Regions from separate parts of the Rouxiella sp. WC2420 genome, predicted to be linked through region 3. Evidence: predicted binding sites of a transcription regulator. Region 3 holds the regulator's gene; each other region holds the start of a gene.

Region 1 (4,281 bases), 2.2 Mb from region 3:
TTTGCGGATGGACGAGATGGACGGCATGGCGCTGTTTGCAGAAATTCAGAAGCATCAGCCTGGTATGCCCGTGATTATATTGACCGCTCACGGCTCTATTCCTGATGCAGTAGCCGCGACTCAGCAGGGCGTATTTGGATTCTTGACCAAGCCGGTTGACCGTGACGCGCTCTACAAAGCCATTGATGAAGCGCTGGCCCAGTCTGCTCCTGCCGGTGACGATAGCTGGCGTGAACAGATAGTGACGCGTAGCCCGATTATGCTGCGTTTGCTGGAGCAGGCCAAAATGGTTGCACAGTCGGACGTCAGCCTGCTGATTAACGGGCAAAGCGGCACCGGTAAGGAAGTGCTTGCTCAGGCTATCCATCGCACCAGTCCGCGCGGCAAGAAGGCATTTATTGCCATTAACTGCGGCGCATTGCCGGAGCAATTGCTGGAGTCTGAACTGTTTGGTCATGCAAAAGGATCCTTTACCGGCGCGGTGAACAGCCGGGAAGGTTTGTTTCAGGCGGCCGATGGCGGCACACTATTTCTGGATGAAATCGGCGATATGCCTTTGTCATTGCAGGTAAAGTTGTTGCGCGTTTTGCAGGAACGCAAAGTGCGGCCGCTGGGGAGTAATCACGACATTGATGTCAATGTGCGGATTATTTCCGCGACTCACCGCGATTTACCCAAGGCGATGGAGAAGGGCGAGTTTCGCGAAGATCTGTATTATCGACTGAACGTGGTGAATCTCAAACTGCCCGCGCTGCACGAGCGAGCAGAGGATATCCCGCTGCTTGCCAGTCATTTGCTGCGCGAAGCGGCGATTCGCCATAAGCCGTTTGTGCGCAGTTTCTCGACCGATGCAATGAAACGCCTGATGGCTGCCAGCTGGCCCGGCAACGTGCGCCAGTTGGTCAATGTGATTGAACAGTGCGTGGCGCTCACGTCTGCGCCGGTAATCAGTGAAGCTTTGGTTGAACAGGCCCTGGAAGGTGAAAATACGGCACTACCGACCTTTGTCGAGGCAAGAAACACCTTTGAACTGCACTATTTACGCAAACTTTTGCAGATTACACGTGGCAATGTGACGCAGGCGGCGAGAATAGCCGGGCGCAACCGAACTGAGTTCTATAAGCTGCTTTCAAGGCATGAACTCGAGGCCAATGACTTTAAAGAGTCTTAAAAACGACTTCCTTGGCCCCCGCAGATTTTAAGGGGCATGAGGATATGATACTTTATGCGCCTGCCGGTGCCCTTGGCACCTTAAAGCTAAAAATTAAATCTTGCCGCTGTGGATAAAAAACATCGGTAAATGAACGATAAAAGGGCCTGCCATGAAAAAAATTGACGCAATCATTAAACCTTTCAAGCTCGACGACGTCCGTGAAGCGCTGGCTGAAGTGGGTATCACCGGGATGACCGTAACTGAAGTCAAAGGCTTTGGTCGCCAGAAAGGTCATACCGAACTGTATCGCGGTGCCGAGTACATGGTGGATTTTCTGCCAAAAGTGAAAATCGAGATCGTGGTTGCTGACGATATCGTTGACACCTGCGTTGAAACTATCATGACTACCGCGCAAACCGGCAAAATCGGCGACGGAAAGATCTTCGTCTTTGACGTGGCTCGCGTTGTGCGTATCCGTACCGGTGAAGAGGACGAAGAGGCTATCTAAGCACTCTTTGCGGGCTGGAACTTCCGGCCCGCACCTAACCCCTGCATCATCCCTCGTCTAATCCCTGCTGTTAATTTGCCTTAAAATTCCTTTTGTCGTTGCTCTGTAACGCGTTACCTTCAGTTGCGGGACAGCTCACAAAGCTGAAAGATTTGCATGCAAGAATGAAGAAAAGTCGCTTGAAACGGCTTTGCCTATAACAGATCAAAGCCTTGCCCCACGGGAAGCCAATCGTTTGCTTAAAAACCTGTGCCTGAGACTATGCCAATGGGGTGGAAACAGTTTACACTGTGCGCCAGAACCCATCAGGGGCGTTTATTTAAGTTTGTCGAGTCAGGAGATGCAGATGTTAAAGCGTGAAATGAACATTGCCGATTATGATGCCGAGCTGTGGCATGCAATGGAGCAGGAAGTCGTACGTCAGGAAGAGCATATCGAGCTGATTGCGTCAGAAAACTACACTAGCCCGCGCGTGATGCAGGCTCAGGGTTCTCAACTGACTAACAAATATGCCGAAGGCTATCCGGGCAAGCGTTACTACGGCGGCTGCGAATACGTTGACATCGTTGAGCAACTGGCGATTGACCGTGCAAAAGAGTTGTTCGGTGCAGATTACGCAAACGTTCAACCCCATTCTGGCTCACAGGCTAACTTCGCGGTTTACACTGCTTTGCTGCAACCGGGCGATACCATTCTGGGTATGAACCTGGCGCACGGCGGCCACCTGACTCATGGTTCTCCGGTTAACCTGTCTGGCAAACTTTATAATGTCGTTCCTTACGGTATCGACGAAACTGGCAAAATCGATTACGAAGATTTGGCTCGTCAGGCTGAGAAACACAAGCCAAAAATGATCATCGGTGGCTTCTCCGCCTTCTCCGGTGTTGTTGACTGGGCAAAAATGCGTGAAATCGCAGACAGTATCGGTGCATGGTTCTTCGTGGACATGGCTCACGTTGCTGGCCTGGTAGCCGCGGGCGTTTATCCTAACCCGGTTCCACACGCTCACATCGTTACCAGCACTACGCACAAAACCCTGGCGGGTCCACGCGGTGGCCTGATCCTGGCTAAAGGCGGCGACGAGGATCTGTATAAAAAACTGAATTCTGCCGTGTTCCCTGGCGGTCAGGGCGGTCCATTGATGCACGTGATTGCCGGTAAAGCGATTGCATTTAAAGAAGCAATGGAACCTGAGTTCAAAGTTTATCAACACCAGGTTGCTAAAAACGCTAAAGCCATGGTTGAAGTGGTACTTGAGCGCGGTTACAACGTGGTTTCTGGCGGAACTCACAATCACCTGTTCCTGATGGATCTGGTTGATAAAGGTCTGACCGGTAAAGAAGCTGACGCTGCACTGGGTCGTGCCAACATCACTGTTAACAAAAACAGCGTACCAAACGATCCGAAAAGCCCGTTCGTGACTTCTGGTATCCGTATCGGTACTCCGGCAGTGACCCGTCGCGGCTTTAAAGAAGCTGACGTGCGTGAGCTGGCTGGCTGGATTTGTGACGTGCTCGATAATATCAACGACGAAGCAACTATTGAACGCGTTAAGCAAAAAGTTCTGGATATCTGCGCACGTCATCCGGTATATGCATAAGGTAGACGCTTGGTAGCGGTTTTTGTCCGCCACCAGGAAGAACTAAAGCCATGTCTGTGGACATGGCTTTTTTTTGCTTCAATATTGATAGCTATTATTCACGCTTTGCAACCTTAAAGTTAAAAAAAAGACAGGAAGCCGCTGTTAATTCCGTTATTTTGATTGGCAATCTGATTTTTTATTTCATCATTTAGATCCATATACCGAGAATACATGGAATTAAAATCGGAACGCTCTCTTCTATCGTCTATAACTGATTTTATTAAAAGATGAAGAGCCATTGGCGGCAGTATATTTCTCGACACAACCCTCGATATACTGCCTGTGTTCTGCTTTTAAGGTGATTGGAAGCGTTAATCTGGACTGTACATTGATCTGATTATCCAAATTTCCCAATTGGGTATTAGGTGTGGCCAATGGAGGTTGCAGGCTTTTGGGAAGTAAGGTGCTGTTAGAAGTGTTGGTCAGAGGTAGATGAGACGATGAAGACTGTTGAACAGGATCTTGCCGTGTTATCCCCGTTTGAGTATTTGTATATTGTGTCGATAAGCCTTTTCCAGGCGGCATTTTATTTATTCCTCCATGAGTGAAAAAACACTCTATGGAAAAATTAATGAATAGATATTAATCCAGATCATGGATTTGTAGGATGGGGTTAGCTGGCTTCCAGTAATGAGCGAATTCTTTTTCTTTCGTCTTTGGTTAGCGGCAGCTGAGTGTAAATCACTAGCGGATCGGCATCGGTGGTCAAGGTCGCGTAGGGTGTAACAATCATTGCCACGCCGCTGGGCGCACCGTGTCGGTGAAACTCTTCCAGAGTCTGATATTTAATATTCAACGGCATCAGAGTGGCTTCACGAATGTGGTGTTCTACGGCCTCCTCAAGTTTTGGGTCGGTATCCGTTAACAGTAAAATCTGTTTTTCCTGCAAGGCATTACCCTGCATCAGCCAGGCACCAAAAATTACCGCCACCAACCCCACTTCTTCCGGTGAGAATTCGATATCGTAGGCTTGCTTGA
Region 2 (4,281 bases), 1.4 Mb from region 3:
CCAATCCCAACGACGGTCACCAGCACCAATGCCAACGCTAAGCCAAGGATTTCTCGCCCTTTGTGCAAAAATTCGCGCATCGGCGTTTTCCAGCCATCGGCAAACAGCAATGGCGGGATAAACAGCACCAGGAACAGATCGGGATCAAAATTGACGTGAAGACCAAAGTTAGGCCAGGCCAGCAAAGCCCCCACGAGGATTTGCATCAGAGGAAGTGGGACCTGGAACGGTAACATCCTGGTAACGACACCGGAGAGCGACACCACCAGAATCAAAATCAGAATGGTAAAAAATATTTCCATGCTTTCCTTAGACTCTTGTTTTTAGTTAATGCTTAAAGCTGGACGCAGGCTAAACCTGCACGACAGTTTGATAGTAAAACATTTTTGTAGCGGAGAGAATTTGCAGACGTCTTAAAATTGAAGTGTAAATGTTGTTAACAAATTTTGTTGGATTATGAATGCGACTGAGTGAAAAACCCTTCCTCGCTGATTGAGGAAGGGTGAAAAATCATTTAAAGCGCCCAACCTCCGGCGTAAAACACTACCAACGCCACGGCAATGATCACGGTGCCGAGATTTAACTTACGCCATTCTCCCGAACAAATGCGCCCCACCACCAGTGAGCTAAAGCCCAGCATAATGCCGGTGACGATATTACAGGTCAGTACGATAAACACGGCGCACAGCAGACCCGACATTGCGTCGACAAAATCGCTGAAGTCCAGCTTGGTAACATTGCTCAGCATCAGCAGTCCAACGTACATCAGCGCAGGGGCCGTAGCATAGGCCGGAACAAGATAAGACAGCGGCGACAAGAATAGCATCAGCAGGAAAAGGACGCCGACCACGGTAGCGGTTAAACCCGTTTTACCGCCTGCCGCCGTGCCCGCCGCGGACTCGATATAGACTGCCGCCGGTGACGCCCCAACCAAACCGGCAAAAATGCTGCTCATTGAATCGGCGGTCAACGCTTTACCGGCATTGATAATCTGCCCGTCTTTATCCAGCAAGTCAGCCTGACCTGCGACAGCGCGAATCGTGCCCGTTGCATCAAAAACTGCGGTCATGACCAAAGCCAGTACGCTCGGTAATACGGCGGCTTTCATAGCGCCCAAAATATCGAGATTAAAGAACAGCGAGTGCCCCCCGGCATCCGACAGAGAGGGCATGGCAAACAGGCCGTGATACTTCACCGCTGGGTCGAAAATCAGGCCAATAACAGAAATAGCAATGATCACCAGCAGGATACCACCCGGCACGCGCAGCTTTTCCAGACCAAAAATCACGGCCAGTCCCAATAATGTCATGACCACTGGAAATGAGGTAAAAGCGCCGAGCGTGACCGGTAAACCATCCAACGGGTTCTTGATAACCAGACCCACGCCGTTGGCGGCTACCAGCAGCAAAAACAGACCAATACCAATCCCGGTGCCGTGCGCAACGCCGGTCGGCAAGTTGCGCAAAATCCACGAGCGAATACCGGTAACAGAGATAACAGTGAACAGCACGCCCATCAGAAACACCGCACCGAGCGCGACTGGCACACTGATGTGCTGGCCAATAACCAGGCTGAAGGCGGTAAAGGCGGTCAGAGAAATCGCGCAGCCGATCGCCAATGGCAGATTGGCCCACAGCCCCATTAGCAGCGAACCAAAACCGGCGACCAGGCAGGTAGCCACAAAAACGGCGGTTGGAGAAAATCCGGCCTTACCCAGCATCGAGGGAACAACGATGACCGAGTAAACCATCGCCAGAAAAGTCGTGAGGCCTGCGATAAGCTCTTGTCGAACATTGCTGCCGCGCGCGCTTATCGAGAAGAAAGCATCAAGCGATCCTTTAGGCGTCACGCTGCCGCCCGCTTGAGACTGGTGTTGAGACATGATGGAGTCCTCTGAATGTGCTACTGAAATGCCTGCGTGGTCATTATGAAATCGTTTCTTGTCGTTCGCTTCCCTACCCGACTAAAGGATGCATGAAGTTGTTCAACGGCGTTAGACATCGTCGAATAATCAACATAAAGTCGGGGCAAACGGTTAACTCTCATCGCGTACGGCGGTTGTAAAAATCGTAGATACGACCAAGCAAACGATTATCCAGCCTTTAATGCTCCAGTTTCAACTGCGTTTGGCGATGTTTTTCGGATTTTCGCTCACTTTAAAGGCATTCAAACTAAAAAGTTGCGAAAGGTTAACTTTAAAACGCTCCTTACTGCGCAAAACCCGGCTGCATGGCGTTAAAGGATCCCTTTTTAGAGATCCCCGCGAGGAGGATCTTTATTGGCAGGATCAACGGCCGATCTGGTAGGGGCCACCCTGCTTCAATGCCTGCTGATAAGCGGGTCGGGCCTTGATGGTATCCAGCCAACGTTGCAGATGTGGACATTTATCCATCGGGCCACGCGTTTCGAATGCTTCTATCGGGAAGCTCATCTGGATATCCGCTGCGCTAAATTCATCGCCAGCAAACCAGGCATTTTTACTGAGATGATCTTCGAGATAAGTCGCATGAGTAGCGAGTTGCTTATCAATATAATTCTGCTGTACGCCCTTGCCGATCGCACCCGCAATCGGGCGGATCAGCCACGGCATCGGCGGCTTGCCCAGACGTCCAAAAATCAGCTTCATGACCAGCAACGGCATCAGCGAACCTTCGGCATAATGCAGCCAGTAACGATACTGCAGGCGCTCGGCGGCATCGTCTGGTTTCAGGGTATTTTGCGGGTCATAGGTTTCTTGCAGATATTCAATAATCGCGCCCGACTCGGCAATAATCAGGTCACCATCCTGCAACACTGGCGACTTACCCAGCGGGTGAATTTTTTTTAACGAGGCGGGTGCCAGCATGGTTTTCTCGTCACGCTGATAGCGCTCAATCGTATAAGGCAGCTGCAACTCTTCTAGCATCCACAAAATTCGCTGCGAACGCGAGTTGTTCAGGTGATGTAGGATTATCATGCATTCCACTCCAGAGTTATGATCATAATTAATTGTTAACTATAGACTACTGATCATCCCCCAAGAGCTATTAAGGAGTTATCGCACAATGATGTTGACAAGAGAGCACAAAAATACCAGATTGAATAAAAATTCATTTAAATAGAATTAAAATTCAACAAGGATTGATAATGGATAATGTTACCGCCGTCATTGAAAAACAGTTCGCCGCCTATAATCAACACGATCTTGAGACCTTTGTCTCCTGCTTTAGTGAATCATTTACTGCCTTTCGCATGCCCTCTCTCGAGCCGGCAATGGAAGGGAAACAGCAACTTAGCGAATTCTACGCCGCTCATAGATTCAATAATCCCAAACTCAAGGCCGAGCTGGTTTCGCGCACCGTGTTAGGCAATAAAGTCTTTGACCTGGAGAAAATCCACGGGTTGGGCGATTTGCCCATTGAAAGCATGGCCGTGTTTGAAGTGAATGAGGGTTTGATTGAAACCGCATGGTTTTACTTTGCCTAAACAGACAAGCGGCGGGTTGTTTCGTTGCGACATCTCAATCCAACCCGGCTCAAGTTAACGTGGCGCCAGGTCAGGCCAAAGCGGCCTGACGGCAGCCATCAAAGCTGGTGTTCCGGCGGCAACCGACAAATGACGGATCCCTTCGCTACCGAAATTAACTACCGTTTCCAGTCCAGCTTCCTGACAAAGCACCGCGCCACCAGCAATATCCCACAGCGTGGTGCGGCGTTGCAGATGTCCGTCTATTACGCCCTTCGCAGCAAACACCATGCCCACCGTGGTACAACGGTAGCAGTGTACCGACCAGTCAGCCTCGCGCAACCCGCGATAAAATGCCGAAGCCTCGCCTAGCTGATCGTCGGCACTATCGCCCAGCGACAGCACTTGAACATCCGCAAAGGGATCGTCTCGAGTAAAAGGTTTGCCGTTGAGAAAGATCCCCTTGCCGCTTTCTGCTGCAAATAGTTCGTTAAGCACCGGCAGCACCACGACGCCTATCACCGGCCGATGACGCTCCACCAGCCCCAGCGAAACGCCCCACAGCGGCGAGCCGCGCAAAAAATTGGACGTTCCATCAATCGGATCGATCACCCAACAGGCCGCATCGCTTAAATGGCCGCCCATCTCTTCACCAATGATGGGGTCGCCTGGAAAGTTTTCATGTAACTGTTGGCGGATAAACTCTTCGACCGCCACGTCAGCCTCAGAAACAAAATCCTGGGTTCGTTTGCTGCTGACGTCAATCTCGCTACGGCGGTGAAAGAAGCTCAGCGCCAGTTCGGCCGCCTGCGCGGCAATCTTGCTGGCAATCTGCAA
Region 3 (4,281 bases):
GAATGGAATAAGTAATCCCGTTAGCGTCGCCTGCGTTAATGTTGCAATTAAATATAGTGAAATAACGCTAAAAGCATAGCCGAATAAAAGCCAGGGTAGTAGTCGAGAGCCATCAATTTTGGCGATCAACATACGGCAGCCGTAACCACCGAATAAAAATGCAATGGTTTGAGGCACATAGCTGAGCCCTATTGCCGATGGGCCATACCCCATATTGCTTAAAATAAACGGCGAACCGGTGAGCCAGGCAAAAAATCCAGCCGAACTTGCTGCATAAATCAGTACGTTACCGCTATACACTGGCGATGTGAGCATTGCCGCAAGCCCGCTTTGTGGCTGAGATTGCTGTGCAGCCGTTTTGCGCGATTCTTTTAATGTCAAAGTAAAGAACAGCAGCAGCGCGCCGATCACCAGCAGCAAGGCAAATATAACCCGCCAATTGAAATGATTAAGCACATAGGCGCCGACTAGCGGGGCCAAAGCTGGAGAGAGCGCCACCAGCGGCATGATGCTGGCAAAGGTGCGCTTGGCTACCTCAGAAGAGTAGCGATCTACGACGAGAGCCTGCCAGCTTACCGCCGCTGCACAAACGCCGACTGCCTGTAAAAAACGCAGCACCAGTAACAGTTCGCTACTCTGTACCCAAATCATCCCCAGACAGCTCATTGAGAACAGGCCCAGCCCGCTCAGCAAGATCGGGCGGCGGCCAAAACGATCCGACAACGGGCCCCAAAACAGCTGAGCGACGGCAAAACCGCCAAGGAAAATGCTCAGGCTTGAGCTTATGGCGCTGGCTGAGGTCGCCAGGTTTTCCTGCATGCTGCCAAATGCGGGCAAATACATATCGGTGGCTAAAAAGCCAAGCATGCTCAAGCCGGCAAGATAAAGTAAAAATCCAAATGAGGGTTTCATGATGTTCTCTTATTAATCTAAAAAGCAGTCAAAAGTATCGTAGGGTACTTGAAGCACGGGAGTGTATCTGCTTGGCTTAGTGGTTGTGAAACGTTAATATTTGCACTATGCGATTAAAAAATTTGAAAGCAGAAGGGTGAAGTGATGTGCAAGCAGAAAGGAGGGCGGCATGTGGTCTGAATATTCACTGGAAGTGGTGGACGCCGTTGCCAGAAATGGCAGCTTTACTGCCGCCGCGCAGGAGCTTAACCGAGTTCCATCGGCTATTAGTTATCAAGTGCGGCAGTTGGAGGAATGGCTGGCCGTGCCTCTGTTTCACAGACGCCATCGTGATGTAGAGTTGACACCTGCGGGTCGGCTTTTTGTTGATGAAGCTCGCATACTTATCAAAAAAATGCTATCCACCAGGCGTCAATGCCAGCAGGTGGCCAATGGCTGGAGCGGGCAGCTGCGGGTTGCCGTTGACCGTATCGTCAAGCCGCGCCGAGTCAGGCAGCTGGTGGTCGATTTCTATCGCGCTTTTCCCGATACAGAACTGCAGATTCAGGGCGAAGTATTTAACGGGGTTTGGGACGCGCTGGCAGACGATCGTGCGGACGTCGCTATTGGAGCCACTAGCGCAGTGCCGGTTGGCGGCCGTTTCAGTTTCCGCGACATGGGGACACTGCCGTGGCACTGTGTGGTCAGCGCAAAACATCCTTTGGCCGAGCAGCAGCAGGCTCTGGACGACGAAGCATTAAGACCTTACCCTGCGCTATGTATTGAAGATACCTCAAGAAACTTGCCTAAACGCGATACCTGGACACTGGACAATCAGCGGCGGCTAGTGGTGCCTGACTGGACCTGTGCGATTGACTGCTTATGCGAGGGGCTGTGTGTCGGCATGCTGCCAGTGCACATGGTAGAAAGGGAAATCACCGAGAACAAGCTGGCGGTGTTGAAATTGGCTAACAGTTTCCCCGAGAGCCCTTGCTGCCTGACTTGGGACCAGAAAAATCACTCGCCTGCGCTGGACTGGCTGCTCAATTATTTAGGTGACAGTGAAACGTTGAATCAGGAGTGGTTGAGGTAAAAACACGCCTGTAAGAGCAGACGTGTTTTAATTGCAGGGCAGAAATTAACGGCGATAGTCGCGGAATGGACCATCGGCAACCGAGCGCCTTTCAACCAGTTTCGGTTTGACTTCGATAGTCTGCTGAACTTCGCGTTTGCTGATAATGCGGTCGAGCAGCATAGTAAAGGCCATTTCGCCCAGACGCTCTTTCGGCTGATGAACCGTAGTCAGTGCCGGAGAGAAATAACGCGCGTTTCGCAGGTTATCGTAACCCATCACCGAGATATCTTGCGGAACGCGCAGGCCCATTTCATCGGCAGCGCAGATTGCGCCCATCGCCATTACGTCACCGCCGCAGAATACGGCAGTAGGTCGCTGTTTCTGATTGAGAATCTGTTGCATTGCCTGATAGCCAGATTCTGGTTCAAAATCACCCTGCACGACCCATTCATCGCGAACTGGAATATTCGCTTCGCTCAATGCTTTCAAGAAACCACGATAACGACCGCCGCCGGTGTTGCGGTTCAGTTGTCCCGGGATCGCGCCAATGTCACGATGACCGCGTTCGATAAGATAGCGGCCAGCAAGATACCCCCCCGCAAAGGCGTTATCGATAATTGAGTCAGTGAAGTCATTCTGTGCTTCGCCCCAGTCCATAACGACCATCGGGATCGAGCGGTACTCTTCTAACATTGCCAGCAGTTCATCCGGGTATTCAGCACACATTACCAGCAGGCCATCGACGCGCTTTTGCGCCAGCATCTGTAGATAGGCTTTCTGTTTTTCCAGATCATTGTGCGAATTACATAAGATAAGCGTATAGCCTTTGGCGAAGCAGCTGTTCTCTACAGCCTCAATAACTTCTGCAAAGTAGGGCGCTTCGCTTGAGGTCGCCAGCAGTCCAATGGTTTTTGTATTATTAACCTTCAGACTGCGCGCTACGGCACTCGGGGAATAGTGCAAATCTTTAATGGCTGCGCGGACTGCAGCTTTGGTTTCTTCGGCGACGAAACGGGTTTTATTGATGACGTGCGACACGGTTGTAGTCGAAACACCTGCGCGCTTAGCGACATCTTTGATCGTGGCCATGTAAAAATCACTCCTGAACTAACCCTTTCCAGCACGTTAGTTTTTTGTTAATCGTTTGCCTGCGTGCATTCAACTGCGTAAATCATTTTATGCAGTCAAATCGTTGGATGGTTCCAGGAGGGCCTGAAAGAAGCGTCGGTCAACTACGGCCGGGCACACAGCGTGGTAACCGCTAATTTTCTCTTATATCTTAAAAAAGGGGAAGCCAAATTTGTGTTTTCGCCTTAACTCAGCGCATTGAATGGCTTAAATGAGGGAATGAGGAAACAAAAAGGGCGATTTCTTATCGCAGAAATCGCCCTTGACTATTTTATCTATTCCGCCGACGGCGTTAAATTTAAACCATTCGTTAAATGCTATTCACAGGTGTTAAGCGAGAAATCATTATTTAACGAATCGTTTTTGGCGTCATTACGCGGCGTGCACCTACATAGTGATCTTGCCAGTAGTTATCTGCCAGATAACTGATTTTGATGTCTTCTCCGGTACGCGGTGACTGAATAAACTTACCGTTTCCGAGATAAACACCTACGTGATCTGCTGCGCCGCGTTTGGTAATTCTGAAGAACACCAGATCGCCTGACTCAAGCTCACCACGTTGTATCGGGGCCGCGTCGCGCAAATGGTACATTTCATTGGCGGTGCGAGGCATTTTAATGCGCATCAAATCTTTGTAGGCATAATAAACCAGGCCACTACAGTCGAAACCGGTACTCGGTGAGGTTCCACCCCAGCGATAAGGTTTGCCAACTTGGTGCATCAGCTTGTTCATCGCGGTTTCTTTGGCATGTAGATACTTTTTCTTGTGTGCCGCGCTTAGTGTAAGGGGGGCGCAAGTATCGGCTTTTGCCTGGTGCTTACGATGTCGCCCGTAAGCTTTTTTTCCGTCTTTCGCACAAACCACATTAGATGTGGTGGCAAGAGAACGGGTAATTGATGTTATTTCTTTTTTCGGCTTTTCAGTTTTGTGACTTGCAAGTCGGGCTGCTACCGGTTTTTCGTTCTTTCGTCGCACCAACTTAGTGCTGGTAGGGTGCTTGTGCTCAACCGCGGCTTTGGCATGAACAGGTTCTTTGGTCTTGCTATGTTCTTTGGCTTTTGATTGTTCTTTGACCGGAACAATTTTTGACTTTTTATTGCTTCTGGCTACAACTTTTCGCTTTCGTCGCTCATCAGGTTTTGCCTGACTAACGTGCTTTTCTGCCTGTTGAGCAGAAACACGATTC

Evidence for each region. Region 3 encodes PurR, which represses purine synthesis genes. Its sites were predicted from a motif close to CANGCAAACGTTTGCNTG; they were not measured.
Region 1: a site for PurR is predicted at 1,886-1,903, ahead of glyA (serine hydroxymethyltransferase). Genes of this name have one in related genera too.
Region 2: a site for PurR is predicted at 2,025-2,042, ahead of AB3G37_RS22350 (NCS2 family permease). Genes of this name have one in related genera too.

The regions. Positions count from the first base shown of each region.
Region 1 is NZ_CP165628.1:1,177,493-1,181,773, forward strand. It holds gene glrR (two-component system response regulator GlrR) at 1-1,171, shown strand, start outside; gene glnB (nitrogen regulatory protein P-II) at 1,323-1,661, shown strand; gene glyA (serine hydroxymethyltransferase) at 2,008-3,261, shown strand; gene csiE (stationary phase inducible protein CsiE) at 3,917-4,281, opposite strand, start outside.
Region 2 is NZ_CP165628.1:4,853,509-4,857,789, forward strand. It holds gene AB3G37_RS22345 (Na+/H+ antiporter) at 1-302, opposite strand, end outside; gene AB3G37_RS22350 (NCS2 family permease) at 515-1,882, opposite strand; gene AB3G37_RS22355 (glutathione S-transferase family protein) at 2,288-2,956, opposite strand; gene AB3G37_RS22360 (nuclear transport factor 2 family protein) at 3,127-3,465, shown strand; gene AB3G37_RS22365 (inositol monophosphatase) at 3,520-4,281, opposite strand, start outside.
Region 3 is NZ_CP165628.1:3,412,142-3,416,422, reverse strand. It holds gene punC (purine nucleoside transporter PunC) at 1-912, opposite strand, end outside; gene punR (DNA-binding transcriptional activator PunR) at 1,082-1,984, shown strand; gene purR (HTH-type transcriptional repressor PurR) at 2,030-3,055, opposite strand; gene AB3G37_RS15745 (C40 family peptidase) at 3,444-4,281, opposite strand, start outside.